4 regions of the Kocuria sp. CPCC 205231 genome follow, and region 4 is predicted to be linked to each of the others. Evidence: riboswitches for the same ligand, from Rfam matches in the RefSeq annotation. Region 4 holds a riboswitch; each other region holds the start of a gene.
What was found. A riboswitch is a leader RNA that binds a small molecule or an ion and turns the genes downstream of it on or off. The one in region 4 is predicted to bind thiamine pyrophosphate.
Positions count from the first base shown of each region.

Region 1: another riboswitch for thiamine pyrophosphate. It lies ahead of RF640_RS07685 (ECF transporter S component); the one in region 4 lies ahead of RF640_RS18395 (3-oxoacyl-ACP reductase).
Region 2: another riboswitch for thiamine pyrophosphate. It lies ahead of RF640_RS02995 (FAD-dependent oxidoreductase); the one in region 4 lies ahead of RF640_RS18395 (3-oxoacyl-ACP reductase).
Region 3: another riboswitch for thiamine pyrophosphate. It lies ahead of thiM (hydroxyethylthiazole kinase); the one in region 4 lies ahead of RF640_RS18395 (3-oxoacyl-ACP reductase).

Region 1 covers NZ_JAVKPP010000006.1:50,169-57,887, reverse strand. The annotation lists gene RF640_RS07705 (Na+/H+ antiporter subunit E) at 1-496, shown strand, start outside; gene RF640_RS07700 (monovalent cation/H+ antiporter complex subunit F) at 493-765, shown strand; gene mnhG (monovalent cation/H(+) antiporter subunit G) at 762-1,217, shown strand; gene RF640_RS07690 (DUF4235 domain-containing protein) at 1,278-1,556, shown strand; TPP riboswitch at 1,691-1,810, shown strand; gene RF640_RS07685 (ECF transporter S component) at 1,901-2,521, shown strand; gene RF640_RS07680 (ABC transporter ATP-binding protein) at 2,518-4,317, shown strand; gene RF640_RS07675 (energy-coupling factor transporter transmembrane protein EcfT) at 4,314-5,111, shown strand; gene RF640_RS07670 (aminotransferase class IV) at 5,120-6,001, opposite strand; gene RF640_RS07665 (uridine kinase) at 6,031-6,624, opposite strand; gene RF640_RS07660 (low molecular weight protein-tyrosine-phosphatase) at 6,621-7,148, opposite strand; gene RF640_RS07655 (BCCT family transporter) at 7,233-7,719, opposite strand, start outside.
Region 2 covers NZ_JAVKPP010000002.1:292,098-299,816, forward strand. The annotation lists gene RF640_RS02985 (thiazole synthase) at 1-441, opposite strand, end outside; gene thiS (sulfur carrier protein ThiS) at 443-682, opposite strand; gene RF640_RS02995 (FAD-dependent oxidoreductase) at 679-2,052, opposite strand; TPP riboswitch at 2,048-2,151, opposite strand; gene thiE (thiamine phosphate synthase) at 2,257-2,886, shown strand; gene RF640_RS03005 (hypothetical protein) at 2,985-3,983, shown strand; gene RF640_RS03010 (VOC family protein) at 4,083-4,991, shown strand; gene RF640_RS03015 (DUF3140 domain-containing protein) at 5,166-5,495, shown strand; gene RF640_RS03020 (TetR family transcriptional regulator) at 5,580-6,206, shown strand; gene RF640_RS03025 (MDR family MFS transporter) at 6,203-7,719, shown strand, end outside.
Region 3 covers NZ_JAVKPP010000012.1:45,421-53,139, forward strand. The annotation lists gene RF640_RS13160 (Rne/Rng family ribonuclease) at 1-1,434, shown strand, start outside; gene RF640_RS13165 (nuclear transport factor 2 family protein) at 1,628-2,362, shown strand; TPP riboswitch at 2,412-2,505, shown strand; gene thiM (hydroxyethylthiazole kinase) at 2,548-3,372, shown strand; gene thiE (thiamine phosphate synthase) at 3,369-4,052, shown strand; gene RF640_RS13180 (bifunctional hydroxymethylpyrimidine kinase/phosphomethylpyrimidine kinase) at 4,049-5,584, shown strand; gene rplU (50S ribosomal protein L21) at 5,805-6,116, shown strand; gene rpmA (50S ribosomal protein L27) at 6,177-6,434, shown strand; gene obgE (GTPase ObgE) at 6,577-7,719, shown strand, end outside.
Region 4 covers NZ_JAVKPP010000033.1:1,357-9,075, reverse strand. The annotation lists partial or broken gene RF640_RS18425 (hypothetical protein) at 1-5, opposite strand, end outside; gene RF640_RS18420 (heavy-metal-associated domain-containing protein) at 58-390, opposite strand; gene RF640_RS18415 (cell wall metabolism sensor histidine kinase WalK) at 485-1,630, opposite strand; gene RF640_RS18410 (response regulator transcription factor) at 1,627-2,328, opposite strand; gene RF640_RS18405 (F510_1955 family glycosylhydrolase) at 2,487-3,374, shown strand; gene RF640_RS18400 (LLM class flavin-dependent oxidoreductase) at 4,434-5,750, opposite strand; gene RF640_RS18395 (3-oxoacyl-ACP reductase) at 5,762-6,526, opposite strand; TPP riboswitch at 6,575-6,670, opposite strand; gene RF640_RS18390 (TIR domain-containing protein) at 7,125-7,719, opposite strand, start outside.

The sequences.
Region 1 (7,719 bases), on a different contig from region 4:
CGCCAAGGCGAGCATCGAGGTGATGCTCATCGCGATCCTCGTGGGACCGCGCGCGCGCAACGCCGTGGTCGGCGTCCAGTTGCGCACGCGCTCGGACCTGCTCCTCACGGCCACCGGCCACACCATGACCCTGATCCCGGGCTCGCTCGTGGTGGAGGTGGACCGGGCCTCCGGCACGCTGTACTTCCACGCGCTCAACGTCCGCAGCGCCCAGGAGGCCGAGGACTTCCGCCGGTCCGCCCTGCAGGTGGAGGCGGCCTGGATCCGGATCATGGGCACCCCGGAGGAGCTCGCCGCCCTGCGCGCCGAGCGGGGCGGCGGACGGGACTCCGGCACGGACCGGCGGGACAGCGCCGCGCTCAGCTCCCCGATCACCGCGAGCCTGCAGATCGTGGGCCGCCGCCGGGACGAGGTGCCCACCGGGTCCCCGGCGGACGCCCCGAGCCACCCCCCGGGATCCACCCCGGCCGACGACTCCGAGGAGGACCGCCCGTGATGCAGATCGCCGTGGCCGTCGCCGCCGTGCTGCTCAGCGCGGCCGCCGCGGGCACCCTCTACCGCCTCGCCAAGGGCCCCTCCCTGCTGGACCGCGTGGTGGCCACGGACGTGCTCCTGGCCATCGTCGCGGCCGCCCTCGCCGTGGACATGGCCTACCACGGACACCTCAACAACCTGATCCTCATGGTGATCGTCTCGCTGGTCGGGTTCATCGGGTCCGTGACCGTGGCGCGCTTCGCCACCCAGACCGCCGAGCACGGGCGGTGAGCGCCGTGCTGGACACCGTCCTGGACGCCGCCGCGGCCCTGTGCCTCGTGGTCGGCGCGCTCATGTCCCTCGCCGCCGGGATCGGCCTGGTCCGCTTCCCGGACCTGCTGACGCGCATGCACGCCGGCACCAAGCCCCAGGTCTTCGGGCTGCTCCTCATGCTCACGGCCGTCGCCCTCGAGAACCGCGAACCCGTCATGATCCCGCTCATCGCCCTCGGCTGGATGTTCCAGCTGCTCACCGTGCCCGTCTCCGCCCACATGGTGGGACGCTCGACGTACCGCACCAAGCACCTGAACCGGACCACGCTGACCCGGGACGACCTGCAGGAGGTCCTCAACCGCGCCGCGGAGAGCGGCTCGGAGGGCGTCGCCGCGGGGCCGCCGGCGCCGAGCCCGGACGGCCGGCGGGCGGACGGACAGCAGACTGACGGAGCGCCGGGGACGCGTTAGGCTGAGCAGGATCGACAGGGCGCACCCGCGTCCCCCTCGGACGACAAGGAGCAGCACTCCATGAACACCAAGGTCCTCGAACTCGTGGGCACCGGCCTCTCGCTCGGCGGCGTGGCGCTCTCGCACAAGGTGCTCGGCGCGGCGTGGACGCGCATCACCGGCGACCCGCCCCCCGCCAAGAACCCGGACCCGGACGAGGCCTGGACGGGCATCATCATCTGGTCGCTCGTCACCGGTCTCGTGGGCACCGTCATCAAGGTCGGCATCTCCCGCCAGATCGCGAAGATGGAGGACAGGCCGCGGACGAACCCCAAGGCCTCGAGCCAGGCCGAGGTCTGAGGCCCGGCGAGCACCTCGCGCAGGGGCCCGTCCGGCCGGACACCGCACCGGTGTCCGGCCGGACGGGCCCCTTCGTCGTGCACCGGGCCCGTGGTCGTGCACGGCGGGGGTGGGGGAGGGGTAGACTCGGTGCCACTGAACGACAGGGGAGCGCCCCGCCGGTGAGACCGGAGCGGCGCTGAGAGTGCGGATCGCCGCAGACCCTCGAACCTGCTCCGGTTAGCACCGGCGAAGGGAGTCGAGCATCTCAGGGGTGCTTCCCCGGGAACGCGCCACCGGCGCGGCCCGCGGAACCCCGTCCCCTCCTGGCACCGACGGCTCGCTGAGCCCAGGAGGAACCCACCGTGAACACCACCACCCACCGTCCCGCCCGCCGCCCCGGCACGTCCCGCGCGTCGTCCTGGCGCGTCGTCGACATCGTCGTGGCCGCCGTCCTCGCCGCCGTGTGCGCGGTGGTCTTCTGGGCGTGGTCGAACCTGCTCTACCCCGTGGTCGGCACGGCCGCGGTCGCCTATCCCCCCGCCGTGGGGCTGATCGCCGGCGGTTGGCTCGTGGCCGGCGTGCTCGGCGGGCTGATCATCCGCAAGCCCGGCGCCGCCCTGTTCTGCGAGCTGCTCGCCGCCGTGATCGAGAGCTTCCTGGGCACCCACTTCGGCCTGCTGGTCGTGCTCTCCGGCCTCGTCCAGGGCATCGGTGCGGAACTGGCCTTCGCCGCCTTCCGGTACCGCCGCTTCGACGCCCTCGCGGCGGCCGCGGCGGGCGCCGTGAGCGGGATCTTCCTGGGCGTCCACGAGAACATCGTCTACAACTACGAGTGGGCGCTGAGCCACCAGGTGGTCTACGTGGTCCTGGCGGCCGTCTCCGGGGCGGTGCTCGCGGGCCTGCTGATGCACGCCGTGGTGCGGGCCCTCGCGGCCACCGGCGTGCTGCAGGGGCTCGCGTCGGGGCGGGCCGTGCGGCGATGACGGCTCCCACGACCCCGGGCCCGGTGGCGGCCGCCACCCGCGGGGCGAGGGTCGAGGCCCGCGGCTTCGGCTGGCACCACCCCGGGCGGGAGACGGCTGCGCTGCGCGGTCTCGACCTCGTGGTGGAGCCGGGGGAGCGCGTGCTCCTGCTGGGACCCAGCGGGGCGGGCAAGTCCACCCTCCTGCACGCCCTGGCCGGGGTCCTCCACGACGACGACGGGCAGTCCGCCTCCGGCGAGCTGCTGCTCGACGGCATGCCGCCGGAGCAGGCGCGCGGCCGGGCCGGGCTCGTGCAGCAGGACCCCGAGTCCCAGGTGGTGCTGTCCCGGATCGGGGACGACACCGCCTTCGGCCTCGAGAACCTCGCGGTGCCCCGGGAGCAGATCTGGCCGCGGGTGCGCGCGGCGCTCCACGACGTGGGCCTGGACCTCCCCCTCGACCACTCCACGTCGGCCCTGTCCGGCGGGCAGAAGCAGCGCCTGGCGCTCGCGGGCGCCGTGGCCATGGGCCCCGGGCTGCTGCTGCTCGACGAGCCGACCGCGAACCTGGACCCCGCCGGCGTGCGGCAGGTCCGCGACGCCGTGGTGTCCTGCCTCGACCGCAGCGGCGCCACGCTCGTGGTCGTGGAGCACCGTGTCGCCGTGTGGGCCGAGGTCGTGGACCGCGTCGTCGTGCTCGGCCGGGACGGGAGCATCACCCACGACGGCGCGCCGGACCGGGTGCTCGGCGCCGCGGCCGACGAGCTCAGCGGCGCGGGGGTGTGGGTGCCCGGCCGGGTGCCCGCCACCCGTGCGCCCGCCCGCCCCGCCGCGGGTCCCGGTGCAGGCTCCGGTGCCGGCTCCGCCGGGGGTCCGGCCGGGACCCGGGCCGCCGGTTCCGGGGCGGACGGCGGACCGCTGCTGAGCGCCTCCGCTCTGGGCGTCTCGCGCAGCCAGCCCTCGGCGCGGCAGCTGCGCGCCCGGCGGCGGGCGCGGCGCCGCGACCGCCCGGGAAATGACGCCGCCGAGGGCCGGGACCTCCCCACGGCGGTGGCCGACGTCGAGCTGACCCTGCGCCGCGGCCGCGCGCTCGCGCTGACCGGTCCCAACGGGGCCGGCAAGTCCACGCTCGCGCTGACGCTGGCGGGCCTGCTCGCCCCCGTGCGCGGCACCGTGCGGGCCCACCCGGGCCTCGACCGCGGTGCGGGCCCCGACCCGCTCGAGTGGAGCGGCCGGGAGCTCGTGGCCCGGGTGGGGACGGTCTTCCAGGAGCCCGAGCACCAGTTCCTGCGCGCCACCGTGCGGGCCGAGCTCGAGCTCGGCCCCCGGCTGGCCGGCACCCCGGTGGCCGAGCGGGAGCGCCGCACGGACGAGCTGCTCCGCCGGCTGCGGCTCTCGCACCTGGCCGACGCCAACCCGTTCACCCTCTCCGGCGGCGAGAAGCGGCGGCTGTCCGTGGCCACGGTGCTCGCCACGGACCCGGACGTGCTGGTGCTCGACGAGCCGACGTTCGGTCAGGACGCCCTGACGTGGGCGGAGCTCGTGGACCTGCTCGTGGAGCTCGTCGACGCCGGCACGTCGGTCCTCGCCGTGACCCACGACGAGGACTTCGTGCGGGCGCTCGGCGCCGAGGTGCTGGCGCTGGGCACCCCGTGCGCGCGGGGCCGGGCGGCTCGCACGGCACCGGCGGCGGAAGGGGCGCCGGCCGTTCCTGCCGTGCGGTCCGCGGCCGCGGCCGGGAGTGCCCCGGCGGCTCCGGCGGCGCCGGGCGCCGGCGCGGTGCGGGTCGTCCCCGCCCGGCGGGAGCCCGTCCGGTGAGCGCCGCCGCGATCGCGCCGTCGGCCCGGACCTCCCTGCTGGGGCGCACGAACGCGGTGGTCAAGCTGGCCGGGGCGCTGCTGCTGACCGTGGTGCTGCTGCTCAGCGCGGACCCCGTGACGTCGGGGACCGTGCTGCTGGGCGAGGTGCTGCTGCTGGCGCTGGCCGGTCAGCGCCCGCTCGCGCTGCTGCGCCGGGCGTGGCCGGTGGTCGTGGCGGCGCTCGTGAGCGGGTGGGGCACGGCCCTGCTCGCCGAGGACACCGGGCCGGTGCTGCTCGACCTGGGGATCACCGGGATCTCGTCCGGCTCGGTGGCCGCAGGGGCGGCGATCGCCCTGCGCGGGCTGGCGCTGGCGCTGCCCGGGCTGATGCTGGTGCTCACCACGGATCCCACGGACCTCGCCGACGGCCTCGCCCAGACGCTGCGCCTGCCGGCCCGCTTCGTGCTCGCGTCCCTGGCCGCGCTGCGGCTGGTGGGGGTGATGGTCTCCGAGTGGGCCACCCTGGCGATGGCGCGGCGGGCGCGCGGGGCGGGGTCCGGGCACGGTCCGGTGGGCGCGCTGCGGGAGTTCGGCGGTCAGGCCTTCACGCTGCTGGTGCAGTCCCTGCGACGGGCCACCCGGCTCTCGGTCACCATGGAGGCCCGCGGCTTCGGGGCGGGTCCGCGCACGTGGGCCCGCGTCCCGGGGTACTCCTGGCGGGACGCGGCGGTCCTCACGGGCTGCGCTGCGGCCGCCGCGGCGGGCCCGGCGGTGTCCGTCCTGCTCGGGACGCACCGGTTCATCTGGGCCTGAGCGAAGGATCAGGCCTGCTGGACCCAGCTCGTGACGAGCCTCGTCAGGTCCGGGTCCACCGGCAGCGGCTGGTGGTCGAGCCGGCGCACCGGCACCGCGAGCCGGACGCTGGAGACCAGCCACACGGCGTCGGCCTCCATGAGGTCCGCCGGGTACAGGGGCCCGTAGCCGAGCTCCCAGCCGTCCCGGCGGGCGGCGGCGAAGATCTTGGCCTGCGTGGTGCCCGGCAGGATCCCGTGCGAGGGCTCCGGCGTCAGCAGGGTGCGGCGGCCGACGCGCACCCGGGCGCAGACCACGGAGGACGTCGCGCCCTCCAGGACCCTGCGCCCCTCCGTGGTGAAGACCGCCTCGTCCGCGCCGAGGGAGCGGGCGTGGCGCAGGGCGGCCATGTTGATCGCGTAGGAGAGCGTCTTGGCCCCCGGGAGCAGCCACGGGTACCCGGCGTCCTGGGCGGGGTCGTGGCCGCGCGGCAGCAGCACCGCGGTCACGCCGTCCCGGCGCTGCCGGAACGTCGTCTCCGGCACGGGGCTCACCACGATCCAGGACCACGGGCCGTCCGCCGGGGTGCCGCGGCTGATCACCACCTTGACGGCGTGCTCGGCCCCCAGACCGCCGTCCCCGCCGGGGGCGGCGTGGGCGAGCGCCAGCTCCACCGCCCCGCGCACGTCCCGCGCCGACGGCACGGGCAGCTGCGCCAGCCGCGCGGAGGCCGACAGCCGCTGGTGGTGGGCCTCGAACTTCTGCACGAGCCCGTCGACGGCGCGCATGGTCTCGAAGACGCCGTCCCCCCGGGTGAGCCCCTGGTCGTCGATCCGCACGAGCGGAACGGACGGATCGGCGAGGACGCCCTCCGGGTGGGCGGCGTCGAGGACGACGACGGTGCTGGTCACGGATCCTCCTGTCGGTGCGGCCGCGGGGCTCAGCAGACCGGGCCGGGGTGCAGGATGTCCACCTGTTCCCAGACGTGGTCCTCCGCCAGGTAGGCGTCCTCCTGGGCGGCCCAGCGGTCCCAGTGCTCGGCGTAGTAGGAGCCGTCACGGCTCAGCGCGCGGTCGTAGCGCAGGGCGGTGGGCAGCTCGACCCACACGGAGACGTCCAGCAGCTCCCGGGCCTCGGCGCTGCACGCGCCGACGCCCTCCAGGATCACGACCTCCGCCACACGGGTCAGCCGCGGGGTCCCCGGGGAGCCGGTGACCCAGTCCCAGGCGCTCCACTCGGCGTCCCGGCCCTGGTCGAGGGGTGTGAGGACCTCGTCCACGTAGGTGCGGCGGCCGGGGCCGAGCCCGTCCCAGCCCGGGTAGAGGTCCTCGAGGTGGAAGAGCGTCACGTCCCGCACCGGGCGCAGCACCGCGCCGAGCTGCTCGGCGAGGCTGGTCTTGCCGGCCCCCGAACGCCCGTCGATGCCGATGAGGTAGGGGCGGCGGGTGGGGGAGGGGAGCAGCCGCGCCAGGTTGGTGCCGGCGGGGTGGGCCGCGGCGAGCGCCGGATCCAGCTCGAGCTCGATGTCGATCACGCGCGCCCGGCGTCCTGCGCGGATCCCCGGTCGGCGCCGAGCTCCCGGGCGACGGCGCGGACCACGCCCGGCACGGCGGCGTCGATCATGCCCCAGGTGGACTCGAAGTCCTCGGGGCCCCCGTACCAGGGGTCGTAGATCCCCAGGTCGCCGTGCTCGAGGCCCTCGACGGCGGGGTCGAACTCCCGCAGCAGCCGCACCTTGGCGGCGGCGGACCGGTCCGGTGCGAGCGCCCGCAGGCGCTGCCAGTGCACCACGTCCAGGGCGAGCACGAGGTCCCGGTCGCCGAAGCGGACGGGGTCGAAGACCTGGGCCGCGTGCGCGGAGGCGTCGAGTCCCTCGCGGCGCAGGAGGTCGCCGGCGCGGGGGTCCACGGGGTTGCCGAGCTCCTCGTCGCTGACGCCGGCCGAGTCGATCCGCACGCGCCCGGCCAGTCCTGCGGCCTCGAAGGCGCGGCGCAGGGCTAACTCCGCCATGGGCGAGCGGCAGATGTTGCCGGTGCACACGGCCACGATCGAATACATAGCGCGCAGTCTAAGCCGTCCGGTCCCGGCACGAGAAGTGCGGCCGCCGCCCGAGGGGGCGACGGCCGCACGGCGCGGGTCCGGTCAGGACCGGCGGACGGTCGGGTCGAGCGGTCGCTGCTCGTCCGGGTCCAGTCGTTCCTGACCGGCGTCCGGGCGCTCCGGCTCCTGGTCGGCCTGCTGGCCGGAGCTCGAACCGGTCTCCGCGGCGAGGTCGATCTCCTCGCCGTTCTCGTCGACCCGCCGGTACCAGTCGGTGACGGCCGGGTCGTGGGAGTCGAAGGTCTCGCCGGCGGCACGGGCGCCGGGGGCGTGCTCCACCTGCAGGGCGAAGTCGTCGCCGTGCTCCTCGATGCCGTGGATCACGGCCTTGCGCACCGCCGTGAGGGCGAACGCGTGGCGGATCGTGGCGGGGTCGCTGCGCAGGTCCTTGTAGAAGGCGACCATGAGGAAGGCGACGATCACCGCGAACGGCAGGGCCGAGACGGTCACGAGGTTCTGCATCCCGGTCAGGGCGTCGTCGCCGCCCACGAGCATCATGACCGTTGCGATGCCGCCGAGGCACAGGCCC
Region 2 (7,719 bases), on a different contig from region 4:
GGCGACGGCCGGGTCGTCGGAGGTGTAGGCGAAGACCTTGAAGCCGCGGGCCACGAGCTGCTCGGTGGCGTCGAGGAGCTCCACGACGTCGGGCAGCAGGGTGTCCTCGTCCGCGATCACCTCGAGCTTGACCCAGTCGGTCTCGAGGGCCTCCCGGCCGAGCTCGGCGGTCAGCAGCGCGTCCCGGGCGGTGTAGCACCCGGCGGTGTTGGGCAGGATCCGGATGTCGTTGCGCTCGAGCAGCGCGAAGAGGGAGTCGCCCTGGCCGGGGGCGTAGCGGCGCAGGGCCACGGTGGTCAGCTCGGTGCCGGAGGCCAGCAGCGCCTGCTCGAGGGTGTGCAGCGAGCTCAGGCCGCCGGTGCCCATGATCAGCCGGGAGCCCAGCTCCGTGCCGTCGAGCACGAGCGGGTCGCGGTGCGGGTCGGGGTGCGGGACGGTCACGTCAGCCTCCCTGGACGGCGGTGATGATCTCGATCGACTGGCCCTCCGCCACGGGGGTCCGCCGCCAGCGGCTGCGGGGCACGACCGCGGCGTCCACGGCGACGGCCACGCCGAGGCGCCCGCCGTCCAGCGGGGCGCCGTCGGGCCCCAGGGCCCGGCCGACGGTCTCGGCGACGAGGTCGACGACGGTCGCCTCCGCCGCCACGCGGTGCGGGCGGCCGTTGAGGGTGATGGCGGTCATCGGGTGCTCCTGCTCCGGGGCCCGGGCCCGGCGGCGGCCGGCGCGGGATCCCCTGGACGGGCCTCGACGGGGCGGTCGAAGCGGTGCGGGTCGGTGGTGGCGAGGTGCTCGGCGTCGGCGGCCGGATCGGCTCCGGACCCGCCGGCCACCAGCTGCGCGGCGAGCCGGGCGGCCAGCGGGGCGAGCAGGACGCCGTGGCGGAAGTAGCCGGTGGAGACCACGAGCCCCGGCACCGGCGAGCCGTCCGGGTCGCGGACCCGGCCGAGGTACGGGATGTCGTCCGGGGTGCCGGGCCGGGCGCGGGCCAGCACCTCGATCAGCTCGAGGTCGGCGACGCCGGGCACGAGCGCCTGGGCGTCGCGCAGCAGCCGGAACACGCCGCCGGCGCTGGGGCCGCTCAGGTCGTCCTCGCGGGAGGTCGCCCCGATCACCACGGTCCCGTCGGCGCGGGGCACCAGGTAGACGGGCACCCCGTGCACCAGGCCGCGGACGGTGCGCTCGAGCAGCTCCGGCGCCCCGGCGGGGACCCGGGCGCGCAGGATGTCCCCGTGCACCGGCCGCAGCGGCGGGTGCCAGTCCTCCGGCAGCCCCTCGAGCTCGCCGAGCCCGGCGCCCGGGGCGAGGACCGTCCAGGTCGCGGAGACCATCCCGCCGCCGGCCAGGCGGACGCCCGTCGCCGCGCCCTCGGCGTGGCGGCGCAGCCCCGTGGCGAGCCCGTGGACGAGGCGGGCCGGTCCGCCGTCGCGCACGGGCGGGACCCCGGGGGCCTGCGAGGGCCCGGCGGGCTCCGGGAGCTCCGGGAGCTCCGGGGCGACGAGGGCCGCGAGCAGCCCCGCCACGAGGCGGCGCGGGTCCACCTGGTGGTCGTCGGGGATCCGCAGCGCGGCGGACAGCCGCGGGCTCAGGGCCGGCTCGAGGGTGCGGGCGGCGCGCAGGGTCAGCTGCTCCACGGTCATGCCGTGGCGCCCCTGCAGCTCGCGGAGGTCCGTCAGGGCCTGCCGGTCGGCGGCGTCCACGCCGCACACGAGGGTCTCGGTGGCCCGGTGGCCCACCGTCCCGCCGGCGGCCTGCTCGAGGGCGGCCACGAACGCCGGGTACTCGGCGGCCGAGGCGGTCATGAGGGGGTACAGGGGCTCCTGCTGGTACTGGACCTCGCTCACCGGGGCGAGCATCCCGGCCGCGGCGCGGCTGGCGCCGGAGCCCGGCTCGGGGTCCACCACGACCACCGAGCGGCCGCGGCGGCGCAGCTCCCAGGCGGTGGCCAGGCCGATCACCCCGGCGCCGACGACGGCGACGTCGGCGCGGACGTGCTCGGGCCGGTCGACCAGCGGGTGGGGCGCGGTCGTGGGGGCGGGGTGCGCGGCAGTCACAGGGAACGTCCTTTCCTCCGGCGGCATGACCCGCATCAGGTGTGGCGGTCGGCGCTGGACGCCCTCTCAGCCCCCGGTGGGGCTCCCGCAGAACCGCTGACCTATCATCAGCGTGTGACCCAGCCTACCCGTGATGCCTCCGCCCCCGCCGAGTCCTCCCTGCGAGAGACCCGGACGGCCAGACTCCTCGCCGCCCGGCTGTACGTGTGCACGGACGCCCGCCGGGACCGGGGCGACCTCGAGGACTTCCTGCACGCCGTCTGTGCCGGCGGCGCTGACGTCGTCCAGCTGCGGGACAAGAGCATCGACGCGGACGAGGAGATCGCCGCGCTGGAGCTGCTGGGCCGGGTGGCCGCCGAGTACGACACCCTGTTCGCGGTCAACGACCGCGCCGACATCGCCACGCTCGTGGGCGCCGACGTCTTCCACGTGGGCCAGCACGACCTCAGCCCCGCCCAGGCCCGGCGGCTCCTGGGCCCCGACGTGCTGATCGGGCGCTCCACCCACGACCTCGGACAGGCCACGGCGGCGCTGGAGGATTCGGACGTCGACTACTTCTGCACCGGCCCCGTCTGGGCCACGCCCACCAAGCCGGGGCGCCCGGCCACCGGGCTGGAGTTCGTCCGCGCGGTCGCCGAGCTGACGGAGGCCCGGCTGGACGCGGACCCGGAGGTCCTGCCCGTGCCGTGGTTCGCCATCGGCGGCATCGACGAGACGCGGCTCCCGCAGGTGCTGGAGGCCGGGGCGCGCGGCGTCGTCGTCGTCCGCGCCGTCACCGAGGCCCCCGATCCCCGCACCGCCGCCGGGCAGCTGCGCGGTCTGCTCCCCGCCTGAGCCCGGGGCGGCCCCCCGCCCGCCTCACCGTCGGCTCCCCGCCGCCGTCCAGCACGTTCTGAGAGCATGGACGCAGGACGACGACGGAGAGGTGGCCCATGGACCCCGAGCTCGACCCCCAGGTGCGGCACGCGGTGGAGCGCCCCGCGGAGACCGCCCGCGGCCCGGAGGACGCGCAGCTGCGCGTCCGGCTGGCCGGTGAGCCCGCCCGCCGCGCCCTCGGCACGCACTGGGAGCAGGGCCTCCCGGAGGACGCCGCCCCGAGCGACGACCGGCTCGCCGCCGCCGTGCTGCTCGCCACCCTCTTCGGCGACACCTTCTGGCTGGAGCGCGCCGCCCGGCTGCCCAGCGACGTGCCGGGGTGCCCGTCCGCGCCGCCGAGCGGGCTGCTGGAGCTGACCCGGGTGCCGGGCGCCCGGGCGGCCCTGGCTGCCGTGCTCGAGCGCCCGCTGCTGACCGGGCTCCTGGAGTGGGGCACCAACCCCCTGCCGGAGCAGCCCCCGCTGGCCGTGGCCCGGGCCGCCCGGGACCTGGGCATCCCCGACGACGGGCGCGTCTACAAGGTGGTGCGCCGCCGCGCCGAGCGCTTCCTGGCGCGGGAGCACGACGGGTCCGAGCCGCTCGAGCAGTTCGTGACCCTGCTGAACGAGGCGGAGCGGGGCCACCGCGAGGACGGCCCCGTGCTCTCGGGCGAGACCCTGCCGCCGGCGGCTCCCCCGGCGCCGGGTCCGACCGCGGGATCCTCCTCCGCGGCCGGCCCGGCCGCGGACGGTGACATCCGCCCGGGAACACCCCCGCCCGGCGCCCCTCCGGCGGGCTCACCGGGGAACCCCCAGTGGGGGGTGAGCCCCGCGAGCCCGGCCCCGCCGCCGCCCGGGCAGTTCCCGGGCCAGCACCCCGAACCCGGGGCACCCGGCCCGGGCGGTACTGGTGCCGGCACCCAAGGCGCCTCCGGGCCGGTGTTCGGGCCCGGCCCCGGCGGGTGGCCGCCGCGCCCGGCAGAGCCCGAGGAGGACGACTCCGACAACCTCAAGGCGTGGGGATTCGTCTTCCTGGGCATCCTGGCGGTGATCGCCGCCCTGATCTTCATCCTCTGAGCCCACAGCACCACCATTTACTTGCACCGGAAAGCTTCTGAGGCTATTCTTGGGGACATATCAACCAATGCGCCGCCCCTGCCGACGGAGAACCCCGCGATGCCGATCTTTCCCCAGAACCCCGCTCCCCAGAGCCTGACGAAGCGCCCCGCCGAGGACCTGCTGTCCGCGGACACCCGGATGGGCGCGGTGGAGCTGCTGGTCTCCGACCTGGACACGATGGTCGCCTACTACTCGGACGCCGTCACCCTCGACGTGCTCGCCCACGCCGGGGACACCGCGGTCCTGGGCCGGGACGGCCGGACGGTCGTGCGGCTGCGCCAGGTCAAGGAGCTCCCGCCGGCCCGCCGCGGGCAGGCCGGCCTGTTCCACACCGCGGTGGTCTTCGACGACGAGCCGGCCCTGGCCGCGGCGCTCGCGTCCGTGGCGACCGTGGCGCCCCGCTCCTTCACCGGCAGCGCCGACCACCTCTACAGTCAGGCCTTCTACTTCGACGACCCCGAGGGCAACGGGGTGGAGCTCTACACGGACCGCCCCCGCGACACGTGGCGGCGGGAGCCCACCGGCCTGCTGACCCTGGCCTCCAACCCCCTGGACCCGAACGGGTTCCTCCAGGAGCACCTGGCCGAGCAGAGCGGGCGACCCCCGGCGCCGCCGGCCACCCTGGGACACGTGCACCTGCAGGTGGGCGACATCCCGCTGGGCCGGCAGTTCTACGTGGACGTCCTGGGCTTCGAGGTCATGAGCGACATCGGCTCCGCCCTGTTCATCGCCGCCGGCGGCTACCACCACCACATCGCGCTCAACACCTGGCAGAGCGCCGGGGCCGGCCCGCGGGCGGCCTCGCTGGGGCTGGGCCAGGTCAACATCGACCTGCCGGACGCCGACGACGTCGCGGCCCTGGCGTCCCGGCTCGCGGACCACAGGATCCCCACCCGGCACGACGGCGCCGTGCTGCGCTTCGAGGACCCCTGGAACACCCTGATCCAGGTGGGCGTCGCGGCGTAGCCCCGGCCCGGTGCGGCGTCCGCACCCGCCCGCCGGCGGCACCGCGCTCGACACCGGCGACTGCTCGCCGGCACCCCGGTCCGCCGGTAGGTTGGGCCTCGTGCCCGGGGTGCCCGGGCGCCGAGGGCGCGCGGCGACACGGCGGCCGCCCGGTCCGAGAGCGAGGAGCAGGGCATGGGCGAGCAGGACGACACCACCGGCAAGGACTTCGACGAGGCCGTCAACATGACCGCAAAGCAGCTGTCGACGTGGCTGGACACCGACGAGTCCACCTCGGTGGGCCAGGGCGACGGCGGGGAGTCGGTGGGCCACCGCTCCGGGCGGCGGATCGTGGAGATCCTGCAGAAGCCGAAGGGCGAGCGCACCGAGGCCGACCACGAGCACATGCGCAAGGTGGTCGGCTACGTCCACCGCCACCTGGCCCAGCGCCCCGACGGGGACGTGCGCGAGACCCGGTGGCGCTACTCCCTGATGAACTGGGGCCACGACCCGCTGAAGGACTGAGCCGGAGGGCCCGCCCGGCGCCGCCGGGCGGGCCGGGCAGATATTGCAGTTGTGCAAAACTTGCAGAAGTGCAAAAATTTGGGCATGAATGCCGACCTCCCTCCCACCCTGCGCGCCCGCAAGAAGGCCGAGACCTGGTCCGCGATCCACGAGGCGGCCGCCGCCCTCGCGGTGCAGCACGGGGTCGAGGGCACCACGGTGGAGGCCGTGGCCGCGGCGGCCGGCGTCTCCCCGCGGACCTTCTTCAACTACTTCCCCGCCAAGGAGGACGCGGTCCTGGGCATGCGGGCCCCTTCGCTGGACCCGGAGCTGCTGGATGGCTTCGCCCTCGAGCACGACCTGCTGGGTCAGGTCTCGCGCCTGCTGCTGGCCGTCTCCCGCAGCGCCTACGCGGGACGGGACGCCGAGCGGCGCCGCAGGCTGCTGCAGGACCACCCGAGCCTGGGCCGCCGCCGGCACGAGCTGATGCTCGAGGCCGAGGCCCTGGTGCGCCACACCCTCGCGGAGCTGCTGGCCCGGGACCCCGCGTGGTCGGCCGGGATCGGTGAGCACCGCGTGGACGAGGTCGCCCGGATGCTGGTCCTGCTCGGCGGCGTCCCGCTGCGCTTCGCCATCACCGCCGAGGGCTACTCCCCGGCGCACGGCCTGCCGACCGAGGACCACGAGTCGGCGCTCACCCTCCTCCACCGTCTCCAGGAGAAGCTCGCATGACCCGCGCCCCCGCCCACCGCGCCGCACCGGGCTCCGGCTCCCGGCACCTCGCGCTGCTCTTCGTCGGCCTGATGCTCTCCATGCTGCTGGCCGCGCTGAACCAGACCGTCCTCAGCACGGCGCTGCCCACGATCGTGGGCGAGCTCAACGGGGTCGACGAGATGCTGTGGGTGATCACGGCCTACATCCTGGCCTCGACGATCATGATGCCCGTGTACGGCAAGCTCGGGGACCTGATGGGCCGCAAGCCCCTGCTCCTGGGCGCGATCCTGGTGTTCATGGCCGGCTCCGTGGTCGGCGCGCTCGCCGGCACCATCGAGGTCCTCATCGCGGCTCGCGCGATCCAGGGTCTCGGCGGCGGCGGGCTGATCATCCTCTCCCAGGCCGCGATCGCCGACGTGGTCCCGGCCCGGGAGCGCGGCAGGTACATGGGCGTCATGGGCGGGGTGTTCGCGGTGTCCTCGGTGGCCGGCCCGCTGCTCGGCGGCTTCTTCACCGAGGGGCCCGGCTGGCGCTGGGTCTTCTGGATCAACATCCCGCTCGGGCTGCTCGCGCTGGCCGGGGCCGTCCTGTTCCTCAAGCTGCCCCGGCACAGCGGCCGGCCGCGCCTGGACATCGGCGGCATGGTGCTGCTGGCCGTGGCCACAACCTGCCTGGTCCTGTTCGCCACCTGGGGCGGCGGCAAGTACGCCTGGACCGACCCCGTGCTCCTCGGCCTGATCGCCGGGACGCTCGTGACCGCCGCGGCGTTCGTGGCCGTGGAGCGGCGCACCGCCGAGCCCATCATCCCGATGCACCTGTTCCGCGAGCGCAACTTCGTCCTCACCACCCTCGCCGGGCTGCTCACCGGCGTGGCGATGTTCGGGGCCCTCGGCTACCTGCCCACCTACCTGCAGATGGTCTTCGGCGTCGACGCCACCCGGTCCGGGCTGCTGATGGTGCCGATGATGGGCACGATGCTCGTGACCTCGGTGCTCGCCGGTCAGGCCGTGAGCCGGACCGGGCGCTACAAGTGGCTGCCGGTGGCCGGCAGCGTGATCGTGGCCGCGGCCATGGGGCTGCTCGCCACCCTGACCTCCGAGCAGGGGGTGTGGCACGTCTGCCTCTACATCGCAGTCCTCGGCCTGGGTCTCGGCCTGTCCATGCAGGTGCTCGTGCTGATCGTGCAGAACACCTTCCCCCTGCGCCAGGTCGGCACGGCCACCGCGGCGAACAACTTCTTCCGCCAGATCGGCGCCACCCTCGGCTCGGGAGTGGTCGGCAGCGTCTTCGCGAGCCGGCTGGCCGAGCTGATGGCCGAGCGCGTCCCGGCGGCCGCGCTCGAGGGCGGCGCCGGGGGTGCCAACTCGCTCACCCCCGCCGTGGTCGCGTCCCTGCCGCAGGCGCTGCAGGACCCGATCGTGACCTCCTACAACGACGCCCTGACGCCCATCTACCTGTGGATCATGCCCCTGGGCCTGCTGGCGGCCGCCGTGCTGTGCTTCGTCGCCGAGAAGCCGCTGGCCACCACGAT
Region 3 (7,719 bases), on a different contig from region 4:
GACCTGTTCGTGAACTACCGCGTGGAGGAACAGATCCAGAAGGCACTCGAGCGCAAGGTCTTCCTGCCCTCGGGCGGCTCGCTCGTCATCGACCGCACCGAGGCGATGACGGTGGTCGACGTGAACACCGGCAAGTTCACCGGCTCCGGGGGCAACCTCGAGGAGACCGTCACCAAGAACAACCTGGAGGCGGCCGAGGAGATCGTCCGGCAGCTGCGGCTGCGGGACATCGGCGGGATCATCGTGATCGACTTCATCGACATGGTCCTCGAGTCCAACCGGGACCTCGTGCTGCGCCGGCTGGTGGAGTGCCTGGGCCGGGACCGCACCAAGCACCAGGTGGCGGAGGTGACCTCGCTGGGCCTCGTGCAGATGACCCGCAAGCGCATGGGCACCGGACTGCTGGAGGTGTTCTCCGAGCCGTGCGAGCACTGCGCCGGCCGCGGCGTGGTGGTCCACGACCACCCGCTCGAGGGCCGCTCCGGCGGTGCCACGAGCGAGTCCCGCGACCAGCGGCCGAACCGCACGGAGCGCAAGCGCGGCCGCGGGGGCCGCAACGAGCAGCAGCCCGCCCGGACGGAGCAGCGCTCCGCCGAGGCCGATCCCGCGGAGAGGGCCAAGGCCGAGGCCGCGCGGACGGCGTTCGCGACGATCGCCGCCGCCACCCACCACGAGGAGGCGGCCGCGGACGAGCCGGAGCGCGCCGAGGAGGCCGCCCAGCCGGCGGAGTCCCGGCCCGAGGGCTCGGGGCGCTCCCGGAAGAAGCGCCGCGGCAAGCGCAGCCGCGGACGTGGCCAGGGCGGGGACACCGCCGCCGAGCAGCAGCCGGAGGAGGGGGAGGACACCGCCCCCGCCGCCCCGGAGCAGCTCCCCGCCGAGGAGGCGCCGGGCGAGCAGGGCTCGCGCCTGACCATCAACGGCGAGGTCATCGAGCTGCCGCAGGGCCACGCCGTGGTCGTCGAGCCCGCCGAGGCCCGGCCGCTGAGCCTGGACTCCCTCGCGGAGGTCTTCGGGCAGCGGGGACCGGACGCCGGCTCCGCCGCCCCGGAGGCCGCCGCCGAGGCGGTCACCGGTGCGGATGACGCCGCGGAGGGGGCCACCGCCGCGGCGGAGGCCCCGGCCCAGGAGAGCACGGCACAGGAGCGCACGGAGCGGCAGGCGCCCGCTCCCGCCGCGGCGGTCGCCGCGGAGCAGGCGGACGTCGAGCCAGTGCGACCCCGGCGGCGCTCGCGGCGGGCCTCTGCCCCGGCGGCGCGGCCCGGCGAGGCCGAGGTGACCGCCGGCCGGGCGGCCGCCGCGGAGGGCGCCCGGCACGAGGCGAGGACCGTCGCCCAGCGCGCCCCGGAGGAGTCCTCCCGCCGGGCGCCGACCGTCGTCGGCGTCGGCGTCAAGGCCGAGGACCTCACCAGCGGCCGGCCCGCCGACCGGGGCTGACCCGCCCCGCCGAGCAGCACCACGGAGGACCCCGACCGGCACGGTCGGGGTCCTCCGTCGTCGCGGACCGTCACGGACCGCCCCGGCCTGCCCGCCCTCCGCGCGGCGGCGTACCGTGGTGCGCACCACAGCACACCCGGGGCCGCCGTCCCGTCCGCCGGGAGAGCGGCCGCCCGTTCCAGGGAGCATCGCCATGACCAGTGCAGACACCATCCGCACCACCGGCACGGAACTGTTCGTCCACCGGGATCCGTCGGCCGTGGACCGTCACTACACGGAGGACTTCGTCCAGCACTCGCCGCTCGCGCCGGACGGGCGCGAGGGTCTCAGGCAGTTCGTGCAGAGCATGCCCGACGACTTCCGCGTGGACATGGTCCGGATGCTCGACGACCACGGGACGGTGGCCGTCCACTCGGTGTACGAAGGGCTCGGTCCGGAGCCGCTGGTCGGCTTCGACGTCTTCCGGGTGGAGGACGGACGGATCGCCGAGCACTGGGACGTCCTCGAGCCCCTGCGCACGGGCCCCGACGGCGCCCGCCCCCAGCTCGACGGTCCCGTCGCGGTCACGGACCACGAGCGGACGCAGGACAACAAGCGCATCGCCGCCGAGTGGGTCGAGGCCGCCCTCGTCGGGGGCGACCGCCACGCCGTCCAGGACCACATGAGCCCCCGGGGCTGCACCGAGCACACCGGCGGCACGCCGGACGGCCCGCAGCCCGCGTACCAGCGGCTGCGCCGCGTGGTCGGCGAGGGGAACTTCGTGCTGACCGTCGCGGAGGCCGTTCCCGGAGGGAGCCGCGACGGAGGATCCACCGGAACGGTCGCCTGCTACGACCTCTGGCGCCTCGACGACGGCCGGATCGTGGAGCACTGGGGCGTCGCGCAGCCGGTGCCCGAGCGGATGGCCCACGCCAACGGCATGTTCTGATCCCGTGCGGGGTCCGTGCCGACTCCCGCACGACGACTAGACTGGCAGGACACCAGACACGGGGTGCCGCACGAGCGGCTGAGAACACACCCGTCGAACCTGATCTAGCCAGTACTAGCGAAGGGATGTCGCAGATGCGCGATGCCGTACCCCCGTCCGACCGCACACCAGGACCCGGGAGGCCGGTGCCGCCGGACCCCGCGCTCGCCGAGGACGCCGCCGCGGCCCTGGCGGACCTGCGCGCCGCGGCGCCGCTGGTGCAGTGCATCACCAACGCCGTGGTCACCAACTTCACCGCCAACGTGCTGCTCGCCGTGGGCGCGTCCCCGGCGATGACCGACATCCAGGGCGAGGGCGGGGTCTTCGCGGAGCTCGCCGACGGCCTCCTCGTCAACACCGGCACGCCCACCGCCGAGCAGCGCGGCGCCGCCTACGAGGCCGTCGGGGCCCGGCGCCGCGCGGGCCGGGCCTGGGTCCTGGACCCGGTGGCGGTGGGCGCCCTGCCCGTGCGCACGGCGCTGGCCCGCGACCTGCTCGGGTTCGAGCCGGCGATCGTGCGCGGCAACGCCTCCGAGGTCATCGCCCTCGCCGGCGGCGCCGGCGGCCGCGGCACGGACGCGACCCACGGCGTCGACGCGGCCCGGGACGCCGCCGCCGCGCTCGCCGAGCGGGCCGGCTCGGCGGTGGCCGTGTCCGGGCCCGTGGACCTCGTGCGCTCCCCGGACGGCACGGTGGTCCGGGTGCCGCACGGCACGCCCCTGCTGACCCGCATCACCGGCGGCGGGTGCGCCCTGGGCGCCCTCATGGCGGCGTTCACCGCCGTGCGCACGGACCCGGCCGCCGCGGCGGTGGCCGCCACCACGGTGTACACCCTGGCGGCCGAGGACGCGGCCGCCGACTCCGCCGGGCCCGGCTCCTTCGCCGTGGCGCTGCTGGACCGGCTGCACGCCGTCACCCCGGAGGGGATCGCCGCCCGGGCGGAGCTCGTGCGCGAGGAGGTCGCCCGGTGAGCCCGCGCCTCGACCCCGCGGCCCTGTCCCTGCACCTGGTGACGGACACCGCCCTGAGCGCCCCCCGGACGGTCCCGGACGTCGTGGCCGCCGCCGTGCGCGGGGGAGCCACCATGGTCCAGGTGCGGGAGAAGGACGCCCCGGTCCGCGAGCTCGTCGCCCTGCTGACGGCCGTGGCCGAGCGCGTGGGCCGGGAGGTGCCCGTGCTCGTGGACGACCGCGCCGACGTGTACCTCGCCGCCCGCGCGGCCGGCGCCCCCGTGGCCGGCGTGCACGTGGGCCAGTCGGACCTGCCCGTGGCGCTCGCCCGGGAGATCTGCGGCCCGCAGGCCGTGCTCGGCCTCAGCGCCGCCACGGCGGAGGAGCTCGATGCCGCCGCCGCGCTGCCGGCCGGGACGGTCGACTACCTGGGCGTCGGGGCGGTGCGGGCGACCCGCACCAAGCCCGACCACCCCGAGCCGCTGGGCGTCGAGGGCTTCGCCCGCGCCGCGGCCCGCACGGCCCTGCCCTGCCTGGCCATCGGCGGGGTGCGGGTCGAGGACGCCCCCGGCCTGCGCGCCGCCGGCGCCGCGGGGCTGGCCGTGGTCTCCGGGATCTGCGCCGACCCGGACCCCGCCGCCGCGGCCGCCCGCTACCTGCGGGCCTTCACCGCCGTGCCCGCCGGGGAGGTGGCCCCGTGACCGCCCGCGTGCCCCGCGTCCTGGCCATCGCCGGCACCGACCCCACGGGCGGGGCCGGCCAGCACGCGGACCTCAAGTCGATCGCCGCGATGGGCGGCTACGGGATGAGCGCCGTCACCGCCGTCGTCGTGCAGAACACCGTGGGCGTGCGCGACATCCACGTCCCGCCGGTCGAGTTCCTCTCGGCACAGCTGGACGCGGTCGCCGAGGACGTCGAGATCGACGCCGTCAAGATCGGGATGCTCGGGTCCGTGCCGGTCATCGAGGCCGTCACCCGGTGGCTCGGGACCCACCGGCCGCCGGTCGTGGTCCTGGACCCCGTCATGGTCGCGACCTCCGGGGGCCGCCTGCTGGAGCGCGAGGCCGAGGACGCCCTGCGCTCGATGCTCGGCCTCGCCGACCTGATCACCCCGAACCTGCAGGAGCTCGCCGTGCTCGCCGGGGAGGACACGGCGTCGTCGTGGGACGAGGCCCTCGCGCAGGGCCACCGTGTGGCCCGCGCCCACGGCACCCTGGTGCTCGTCAAGGGCGGGCACCTCACGGGGGACCGGACGCCCGACGCGCTCGTGGGCCCGGACGCCCCCGAGCCCCTCGTGGCGTTCGACGGCGCCCGCGTGCCCACCGAGAACTCCCACGGCACCGGGTGCTCCCTCTCCTCGGCCCTGGCCACCCTCCAGGCCCGGCACGGGGACTGGCCCCGGAGCCTGCGGATCGCCCGGGACTGGCTGCGCGGCGCCCTCGAGGCCGCCGGGGACCTCGAGGTCGGCCACGGCAGCGGGCCCGTCCACCACTTCCACCACGTCCAGGACGCCCTCGAGAGCTGGGGCACGGGCCCGGAGCGGTTCACCGACGAGCTGTGGGAGGCCTCCGCGGCCGTGCGGCGGGAGATCGAGGAGCTCGAGTTCGTCCGCCTCCTCGGCGACGGCCGGCTCGAGCCGGACCGCTTCCTCGCCTACCTCGACCAGGACCTGCAGTACCTCGACGGCTACAGCCGGGCGCTGGCCCTGCTGGCCGCCAGGGCGCCCGACGAGGAGCAGCGGCTGTTCTTCGCGGCCGGCGCCGTGTCCTGCACCGAGACCGAGGCGCAGCTGCACCGGGCCCGGCTGCGGCACGCCGGGGACGGCGGCGCCCGGGCCGGCGGTGCCCGGGACGGTCTCGGCGAGGTGACGCGGCGCTACACCACGTTCCTGCTCGCGGCCACCGCCGCGGAGCCCTACCCGGTGGGCCTGGCCGCCGTGCTGCCGTGCTACTGGGTCTACGCGGACGTGGGCCGGCACCTGAACGAGCTCGCCGCGGCCGACGGGACCGACGGGCACCCCTACGCGGACTGGCTGGCCACGTACGCGGACGAGGGGTTCCAGGAGGCCACCCGCACGGCCCGCCGGCTGCTCGACGACGCCGCCCGGGCGGCCCCGGCGGACGTCCGGGCGAGGATGCGGGATGTGTTCCTGGAGGCCTGCGCGCTCGAGCGGGACTTCTTCGCCGCGCCGGTGGCGGAGCGCCGGTTGGCGGGCGCTGACCGGATCGAGTAGTCTTGATCTTCGGTGCCCTGCCGGTGCGCGCGTGTAAAAACTCGACACCCCACCTGGCGGCACATGCGGGTGCAGTTCCTGAATTGCGGCGAACCTGCGCTGACCTCGGCCTAGTCCCACGGGCCGGTCACCGTCAGCTCGTCTCAACGTCGTTGGTCCTGACAGGTATGCGCTCGACCCACACTGTTTACACATGACGTCGAGAGAAGTGAGTTCCCAAGTGGTGTACGCGATTGTCCGCGCTGGCGGCCGCCAGGAAAAGGTTTCCGTCGGAGACCTCGTTACCCTTGACCGCGTCGCCGGCGGAGCAGGCAGCACCATCGAGCTCCCTGCCCTGCTGCTGGTCGACGGGGACAAGATCACCTCGGATGCCCAGACCCTGGCGAGCGTCAAGGTCACGGCCGAGATCGTCGAGAACCTCCGCGGTCCCAAGATCTCCATCCAGAAGTTCAAGAACAAGACCGGCTACAAGAAGCGCCAGGGCTTCCGTGCCGAGCTGACCACCGTGAAGGTGACCGGCATCGACGCCTGACCGGCCCGGTCCCCGTCCAGACTCCACCAGCCAGTAAAGACCCGAAGGTAGGCACACCTCATGGCACACAAGAAGGGCGCGAGCTCCACTCGCAACGGTCGCGACTCCAACGCGCAGTACCTCGGCGTGAAGCGCTTCGGCGGCCAGACCGTCAACGCCGGCGAGATCCTCGTCCGGCAGCGCGGCACGCACTTCCACCCCGGCCTCAACGTCGGCCGCGGTGGCGACGACACCCTGTTCGCCCTGGCCGCCGGTCAGGTCGAGTTCGGCACCCGCCGGGGCCGCAAGGTCGTCAACATCCAGGCTGCCGCAGAGTAGTCCACAGGGCCGGCGCTGCCGGCCCCGGTGCGGGTCACGACCCGCACCACCCATGTTTGGTCTGTAGAGGGTGGGTGCGTCCAGCGCCCGCCCTCTACAGTCTTAACGTGGCCCGTCCGTTCTTGAACCAGAGGAGTTCCCCGTGGCCAGTTTCGTCGACCGCGTCGTCCTGCACGTCTCCGGCGGCTCCGGCGGGCACGGCTGCGTGTCCATCCGCCGCGAGAAGTTCAAGCCGCTCGGCGGTCCGGACGGCGGCAACGGGGGGGACGGCGGCAGCGTGGTGCTGCGCGTGGACGGCCAGACCACCACGCTGCTGAACTACCACCACGCCCCGCACCAGTCCGCCCCCAACGGCGGACCAGGCAAGGGCGACCTCCGCCACGGGCACAAGGGCGAGGACCTCGTGCTTTCCGTCCCCGACGGCACCGTGGTCAAGGACCAGGACGGCAACGTCCTGGCCGACCTCGTGGGCCAGGGCTCCGAGTTCGTGGCCGCCCCCGGCGGGCAGGGCGGGCTGGGCAACGCCGCGCTGGCCTCGGTCAAGCGCAAGGCCCCCGGCTTCGCGCTCCTCGGCACGCCGGGCTCGGCCCGGGACGTGGTCCTGGAGCTGAAGTCCATCGCCGACATCGCGCTGGTCGGCTACCCCTCCGCCGGCAAGTCCAGCCTGATCGCCGCGATCAGCGCCGCCCGCCCCAAGATCGCCGACTACCCGTTCACCACGCTCGTCCCGAACCTCGGCGTGGTGGAGGCCGGGGACGTGCGCTACACCGTGGCGGACGTCCCGGGCCTGATCCCCGGCGCCTCCGAGGGCAAGGGCCTGGGCCTGGAGTTCCTCCGCCACGTCGAGCGCTGCGCCGCGCTCGTGCACGTCCTCGACTGCGCGACCCTCGAGCCCGGGCGCGACCCGGTCTCCGACCTCGAGACGATCGAGGCGGAGCTCGCCGGCTACGCCGTCGACGGCGACCTCGACGGCGGCCAGGCGGTGCCGCTCAACGACCGGCCCCGGCTCGTGGTGCTGAACAAGATCGACGTCCTCGAGGCCCGGGAGCTCGCCGAGTTCGTGCGGCCCGAGCTCGAGTCCCGCGGCTACCGCGTGTTCGAGATCTCCACCGCCTCCCACGAGGGGCTGCGGGCGCTGACCTTCGCCATGGGCGAGGTCGTGCAGGAGGCCCGGGCGACCCGCCCCGCCCCGGCGGAGGCCCCGCGGGTCGTGCTGCGACCCAAGGGGGTGCGCGGACCCGAGTTCACCATCACCCGGGAGGAGCGCAACCTCGAGCCGCTGTGG
Region 4 (7,719 bases):
CTCATGGCGTTCCTTTTCGCGCAGGTCCCTGGCGGGCCAGGGCGGTGGTCGGTCTCGTCAGGCGGTGACGAGGGTGTAACCGGCTTCTTCCACTGCGGTGCGGACCGCCTCCGTGCTCAGCGGGTGTTCGGCGGTGACCGTGACGGTGGAGGCCCCACCGGCCACCAGGTCCACGTGCACCTCGCTCACACCCTTCAGGGCGGTGAGCTCCTCGGTGACGCTGGTGGCGCAGTGGCCACAGGTCATGCCCTGAACCTGGTAGGTCGACGTCGTGCCGGTAGCGGAAGCCGTCCCAGCAGCAGGAGCCGCGTGATCGGCGGCGGGGGCGGGTGCGCAGCAGGCGCAGCCGGTGGAGGCCATCGGCAACGGGGAGCGGGTCTCGTGGCTCATGTGAAGCTCCTTCGATCGATTCGGGCGGTAGGACCGGATACGTCCTCACCACCCCCAGGTATATACCCCCCAGGGGTATGTTGCAAGCGTGGGGTCATGCGGCGACCGTGGTTTCACGGGGGCGGTGCCGGGTGGGGCGGGGTAGCTCCACGGTGAAGACCGTCCCAGCTCCGGGACCGGAGGAGCTGACGTTCAGCGTTCCGCCGTGGGCCTCGACCAGGGCCCGGGAGATGGTCAGGCCGATCCCGGAGCCGCCGTGGTCGCGGTCCCGGGCGGTGTCCCCGCGCCAGAAGCGCTCGAACACCTGGGGCAGGTTCTCGGCGGCGATCCCGTCGCCGGTGTCGGCCACGACCAGGCCGAGACGGCCGGGGCCGTGGACGGCGGCGCGCACGGTCACCGTGCCACCGGGCGGTGTGTGGCGCAGGGCGTTGGTGAGCAGGTTGCCCAGCACCTGACCCATCCGCTGCCGGTCCACCTCCACGACCCCGGCGGCATCCTGCGCCTCGAGCACCAGATGCACGCCCTTGGCGGCGTAGGCCTCCCGGTGGGCCTCGACGGCGGTGCGCAGCAGCTCGTCGACGGGTTGTGCGGTGCGCTCCAGCTCGATCCGGCCCTCCTCGGCCCGGGAGACGTCGTGGATGTCCTCGACCAGGCGCGTGAGGCGTCCCAGCTGGTCGGTCATGAGCTCCCCGGTGGCCTCGTCCCAGTGCGTCACCCCGTCTTGGAGAGCCTCGCAGTAGACGGAGAGCACCGAGATCGGAGTGCGCATCTCGTGGGCCAGGTCCGAGAGCATCCGCCGGCGGGTGTCCTCGGTGCGCTGCAGACGGGTGGCCATGGTGTTGAACGAGGTGGCGACCGCGTCCACCTCGGTGCCGGCACCCAGGGCCGGGACCCGGGTGTCGTAGCGCCCGCGGGCCATGGACTGGGCCGCCTGGGTAAGTGCGGCCAGGGGCCGCTGGAGGCGGCGGGTGAAGAACCAGGTCACCGCCGCCGCGCACACCACAGCAGTGCTCAGGGCCGCCCCCAGGATGATGAGGTTGGTGTCACGGTAGGCCTGCTCCACGTGCAGGAGTTCCGGGGAGTTCTCCGAGTGCCCGGCCATGATCAGGTGTTCGTGGAAGATCGGGGGCCCGGCCAAGGAGGCCACGGCCACGGCGGCGAGGATGCTGGCGGCCACCACGATGGCCTGGGCCAGGAAGAACCGGGAGGCCAACCCCCAGCTGTGCCGCCGGCCGCTCACCGGCTCACCATCCGATAGCCGACCCCGCGCACGGTGTCGATGTAGGCGCTCTGATCCTCACTGAGTTTCCGGCGCAGGTGACCGATGTGCACATCCACCAGCCGCTCATCGCCCACCCAGGCCGGGTCCCACACGGTGTCGATGAGCTGACGACGGGACAACGCCTGGTGCGGCCGCGCCGTCAGGGCGGCCAGCAGGTCGAACTCGGTGCGGGTCAACCCCACCGGCTCACCGACCACCCGCGCCTCATGGGCGGTGAGATCGACGGTCAGGTCCCCGAACACCCGGGCCGGCTCCACAGCAGTCACGGTGGTGCGGGGCCGGCGCAGCACCGCGGCCACCCTCGCGACGAGCTCACGCACACTGAAAGGCTTGGTGATGTAGTCATCGGCCCCGGCCGCCAGGCCGGCCAGCTTGTCGTCTTCGTCCCCGCGGGCGGTGAGCATCAGCACGTAGCACTCGGAGAAGCCCCGGATCCTGCGGCACACCTCGATCCCGTCCAGCCCGGGTAACCCCAGATCCAGCACCACCACATCAAAGCTCCGGCTGCGGGCGGCCTCCACGGCGTCGGGCCCGGTGTGGGCGGTGGCCACGTCATAGCCGGCGCGGGTGAGGTAGGTGGCGATCATCCGGGCCAGGGGCTTCTCGTCGTCGACCACCAGCACCCGCCCGGTCACCGCATCGATGCCAGAATCCATGACTTCAGTGTCCCCTCCGTCCGCACCGCATTCGTGCCGGAGACTGGTCGGGGGAGGAATCTTCGCCAAACCTTCACGGAGAACGCCACAGGGTCCCTCCCCGACCGGTCGACAATGGTGGATGGCCCTCGCAGTGTGGTGCGAGGCGGAAAGGACCCATGAACCCCCTGACCCGTAGAACCCTGCTCGTGGGCGGCCTCGGCCTGCTCGGCACCGGCGCCCTGGCCGCGTGTACTTCCCCGGCGGAGAGCCCGGCACCGGCCGGAGCGAGCAGCACCGGCACGGCGATCACCCATGTGCACGCCATCACCCGCGACACGGTGACCGGAGGCGGCGCAGGAGCAGGAGCAGGAGCAGGGGTGATCCTGCTGGCCACCCATGAAGGGCTGTTCCGCCTCCAGGACGGGGAACTGACTCAGGCAAGTCCGGTCGTGGACCTGATGGGCTTCACCGTCACGCCCGAGGGCCGCTATCTGGCCTCGGGCCACCCCGGTATCGGCACCGATCTGCCCGAACCGGTCGGGTTGATCGAATCCACCGATCAGGGCGAGACCTGGGAGGTGCTCTCGAGGGGCGGGGAATCGGACTTCCACACCCTGGCCGCCGGTCCGAACGGGGTGCTCGGCTTCGATGGGCAGCTGCGCGCCAGCTCCGACGGGCGCACCTGGGACACCCTCGAGATCCCCTCCGCCCCGGCCGCCCTGGCGATCGCCCCGGGCACAGGCACCATCCTGGCCACCACCGAGGACGGCGTCATGCGCTCCCAGGACGACGGTGCCACCTGGGACACCCTGGACACCCCGCAGCTGATGTCCCTGATCGCCTGGGCCGACGACAAGACCATCGTCGGGGCCGGGGTCGACGGGAACCTGCTGACCAGCGCAGATGCCGGGGAAACCTGGACGGCCAGTGACCAGCCGATCGGGGAGATCACCGCCCTGGGGGCCGGGCTCACGGAGGAAGGCGAGACTGAGGCCCTGCTCGTGGCCGACGGAACCGTGCTGCGCACCACCGACGGCGGGAACACCATCGAACAGCTGCTTTGACCCCGTTCACGTTCACCCGCTCGTGGACGAGTCTCCCTGGCACGCCCACGTCTCAAGCGTTCACGCACAATGCCCGCCCACAATGCCCGTCAATGTGCGCGCCTGGAGCAGGGCAGCAGGAGCTGTCCCTCAACCGATGCCGGGGCAGAACAAGAGACCCCTGCTCTCTGCAGGGGCCTCTTGAAGGATGCCGGGGGCAGGCTACGCGCACTCGTCGTAGTGGTCCTCATGCTCCGCATGCCGGTGACCGTCGTGGAGATAATCCACATGATCGCCGTGTTCAACGGTCTCGTGCCCGCAGTTCTCTCCGTGAGTGTGTTCTGCTTTGGTGTGCTCGGCCTGCTTGTCGTGACCAGCCATGATGATCCCCCTTGGACGTACGGGCCCAGGACAGGCTCGTCTTTCCAGTGGAGCACCGGCACCAGGATCTGGCAATGCTTCTGCGGGACCACCAGGGCGAGACCCGGCCCTGCCCGAAGTGCACGCTTCTGCTGACGAAGCAGAAATTTCCTGGCGGATCTCCCACCCTAGAACTCAGGGACCAAACGCGCTATCGCTGATTGATCCGCGGACACTGGCTGCATCAGTAGCTCGACGCGACCTTCTTTACATATGGCCGGTTATCAGCCGCTAAGTAGGACGAGTAGAAACAGGTGCGAGAACTCGTCCCCCTCTGCCTACGGGCGTCTGCCCAGGTGGCAACAGGGTGCGCGGCGGACCGGTGGGATCGGCGAGCTCGTGACGCCGGCATCGTTCACGCAGGACAGCATGGAGAACTCTCGTTTAATGAGAGATTCGCGCGTACAGCTGAGGTATGGAACGGCGCGGGGTCGTGCACCGGGGCTCTTCGTCGGCGAAGGCGTCGCATGGTTGTGGGTTGAGACTCGGGCGCTGGAGGTGCACGCACGGCCGCCCCAGCGACTGATCTGCCGGCGTGGCAGGAAGTTACTCGTCCTGCCTCAACACGTCTCGCTACCGGTCCACCTGCCCGCATTATGGATATGGTCCCGCTCAAGGGCGCTTGTGCGCGCCCGCGGGTTCGCTGTGCTGCCGGTGGGGTCAGGCCGGCGCTCCAAAGGTGGGGCAAGGGAATCCCAGGTGCCCGCGGAGGGTGTCGGCGGTGTAGTGGGTGCGGAAGAGGCCGCGGCGTTGCAGTTCCGGCACGACGTGGTCGACGAAGTCCTCGAGGGCATCAGGCAGGGTCGGGGGCATCAGGTTGAACCCGTCGGCTGCTCCGCTGCGGAACCAATGCTCGATCCGGTCCGCGATGCGTTCGGGAGTGCCGACTATGGTGCAGTGCCCGCCGCCGGCAGCCAGGCGACCCAGCAGCTGTCGAACGGTGGGTTGTTCCACCTCGATGATCCGCAGAATGGTGGCGTAGCGGCCCTGGGGTCCGCTGAACTGCTCAAGCGCGGGCAGTGGAGGAACTGGGGCGTCAAGTTCCCAGTCGCTGCAGTCCTGCTGGACGAAGGTGCTCAGCTGGGCCAGCGACTGGTCGGTGGGCAGCAGCGCGTCGACCGCGGCCTGCTGGGCTCGGGCTTCGGCCTCGGTGGAGCCGACGTAGGTGACCAGCCCGGGCATCACCGCCACCGCCTCCGGGTTCCGCCCGGCCGCGGTGATACGGGCCTTGATGTCGGTGTAGTAGTCGCGGGCGGCGGGCAGGTCGTAGGCCACCGCGTAGATGCCTTCCGCGTACCGGGCGGCCAGATCCCGTCCGGGTCCGGAGGCCCCGGCCTGGAAGAGCACCGGGCTGCCCTGGGGCGCTCGGGGCACGGTCAGGGGCCCGTCCACCTGGAAGTGCTCTCCGCGGTGGTGCACCGGGCGGAGCCGGGCGGGGTCGGCGTAGAGCCCGGTCCGGTCGGCGAGCACGGCGTCCTCGGCCCAGGAGTCCCACAGCTGCTGGGCGACCTGCACGAACTCCTCGGCACGGGCGTAGCGCCGCTCTCGGTCCGGCATGGCCTCCATGCTGTGGTTGCGGGCCTCGGCGTCGAACATGGAGGTCACCACGTTCCACCCCGCCCGTCCGCCGCTGATGTGGTCGAGGGAGGCGAGCATTCGGGCGGCGTGGAAGGGGGTGAAGAAGGTGGTCGAGATGGTGCAGACCAGTCCGATCCGCTCGGTGGCCTGGGCCATGGCCGACAGTGTGGTCAGCGGCTCGAGGAACCAGCGGGGCCCGGAGGAGACGTCGCCGGTGCTGTGACCGTCGGCGAAGAATACCGCGTCGAAGAGACCGCGCTCGGCCGTGCGGGCCAGACGCTCCCAGTAGGAGATCTCGCCCAGGTGCTCGGCGGGGGAGTCGGGGCGCCGCCAGGCCGCGCTGTGGTGGCCGGCGCCGAAGAGGAAGGCGTTGAGGTGCAGTTGCCGGTGTGTGCTCATGGGTGGCGGATTCATCCCATGACCAGTCCGCCGTCGACCACCAGGTTCTGCCCGGTGACCGAGCGCGCCCAGGGCGAGGCGAAGAACAGGACGGTGTCGGCGAACTCCTCGGGGGTGGTGACCCGGCCCAGCGGGGTGGAGGCGGCGATGAGGTCGAAGACCTCCTCGGGGGTGGCCGCACTGGCGTCGGTGGTGCGCAGCAGCCCACCGGAGACCATGTTCACCGTGACACCGTGGGGGCCCAGGTCCTTGGCCAGGGTCCGGGTCAGCGAGAGCAGGGCCGCCTTTGCGGCGGTGTAGTCGTGATACGGGACGACGGGGTTCTGGAACAGGTTGGTGCCGATGTTCACGATCCGCCCGAAACCCTGCTCCTGCATTCCCGGCAGGCACGTCTGCGTGGTATTCAATGCCCCGCGGACGCTACCGGAGAACTGGGTGGTGAACTCCTCCCAGCCGATCACTGCTGCCTGGGATCGGGCGTCGCCGTTGAAGGAGAAGTCCACCAGGGCGTTGTTCACCACGGTGGTGACCGGAGCGCCGAAGTGCTCCCGGGTCCGCTCGAGCATGGTGGAGACCTGTTCGGGATCCGTGACATCAGCAGGCAGGGCCACGGCCCGCTCCGGGCCGAAGCGGTTTGCGAGCTCTTGGGCGGCGGTGGCACTGGAGCGGTAGTTGATGACCACCTGCGCGCCCTGCGCGGCGAAGGCCTCCACGATGTGGCGGCCCACGCCGCGGGCCCCGCCGGTCACGAGGACGATCTGTTTTGCGATCTGCATGAGGTTCCCTGAGGATCAGGGCGAAAAGATGCAAGCACGAGGCGTCGGCCGGGCTTGGTAGGACATCCCTTCGCCAGTACGAACTGGATCAGGTTCAACGGGTGTCATCTCAGCCGGATGAAACCGGCACCCCGTGTCACTACTCCGACCGTACACGCTCGCCCAGAAGTCTCTGAAGCCGGCACCTCACGTCGGATCTGTCCCACGTCAGAGCGGGCAGGGAGGCAGAAAGTAGATCTCATCGATTCATTAATTTACATAATACAAGTTATGAGACATTGAGCCAGGTCAGGGTGTGACCTGATCGTGCAGCAGTCCGGACGGCTACTGCCAAGTCCACCGAGAAAAGTCCTGTGGTGACCTGTCTCTAGAACTCGCCTTCGATACTCCGCCGCGTTAATGGCGCACCCAGAGGGATCTTCGGCGATCGTCCCGTCAACTTCTTCAACCATCCAATCGGTCTGGCCATCCACATCCCCCTCAGTAGGGTGTCGCGACGACCGGTGGAATCGGTCCTGGTGCTGTTTTTATGTTTTCTAATTACTCATCTTTCGGTGGTATTTTCATCGAATTCTGCATTTTATATTTAACCATATGATCAAAGCGCCTTATCGAGGGACACTTTAATATCTGCAGCCTTTAGCTCGCGCGCTAGTTCCATCTGCCACGACTCGCCCTTTACTGGGATGTAGGCAACTCCTGAGAAGTCTGTGGGGAGCTCGATTGAGGGTTCGTTTAGTGCCGCCACTCTGTCCCGGCCCAACAGTCCAATGAAAAGCCCTAGCTCAAAGACAACGTTCTGCCGTGCGCGTGGGGAGACCGTTCCCGCCCCATGCTTCCCGCCGTCATCATCAGGGGTAAGAAGGACTACGGCGAAGACGGCCCGCTGTGCGTGAGAAAGTAGCTTACCAAGAATGTCCTGACCTCGATTCGCTTGATCGGCCAATACGACGACGTCGCGATCAGTCACTGTCTCCAAGAAGCGTCGGACTATTTCGCGTCGCTCAATGTCATGGCCGTGTACCAAGAAGATTGGCGCGTCAACAGGCGTGTCCGGTGGTGTCGAGCTCGGCGACCCTTCGGCGTATACATCGAGGCGGTCTTCGACTGCTCCAAGAACTCGAATCTTTTCTTTGATGTCCGCAATCACCTCCGGCACACGTTCCCAGGGAATCGTCGTGGATGCGATCTTT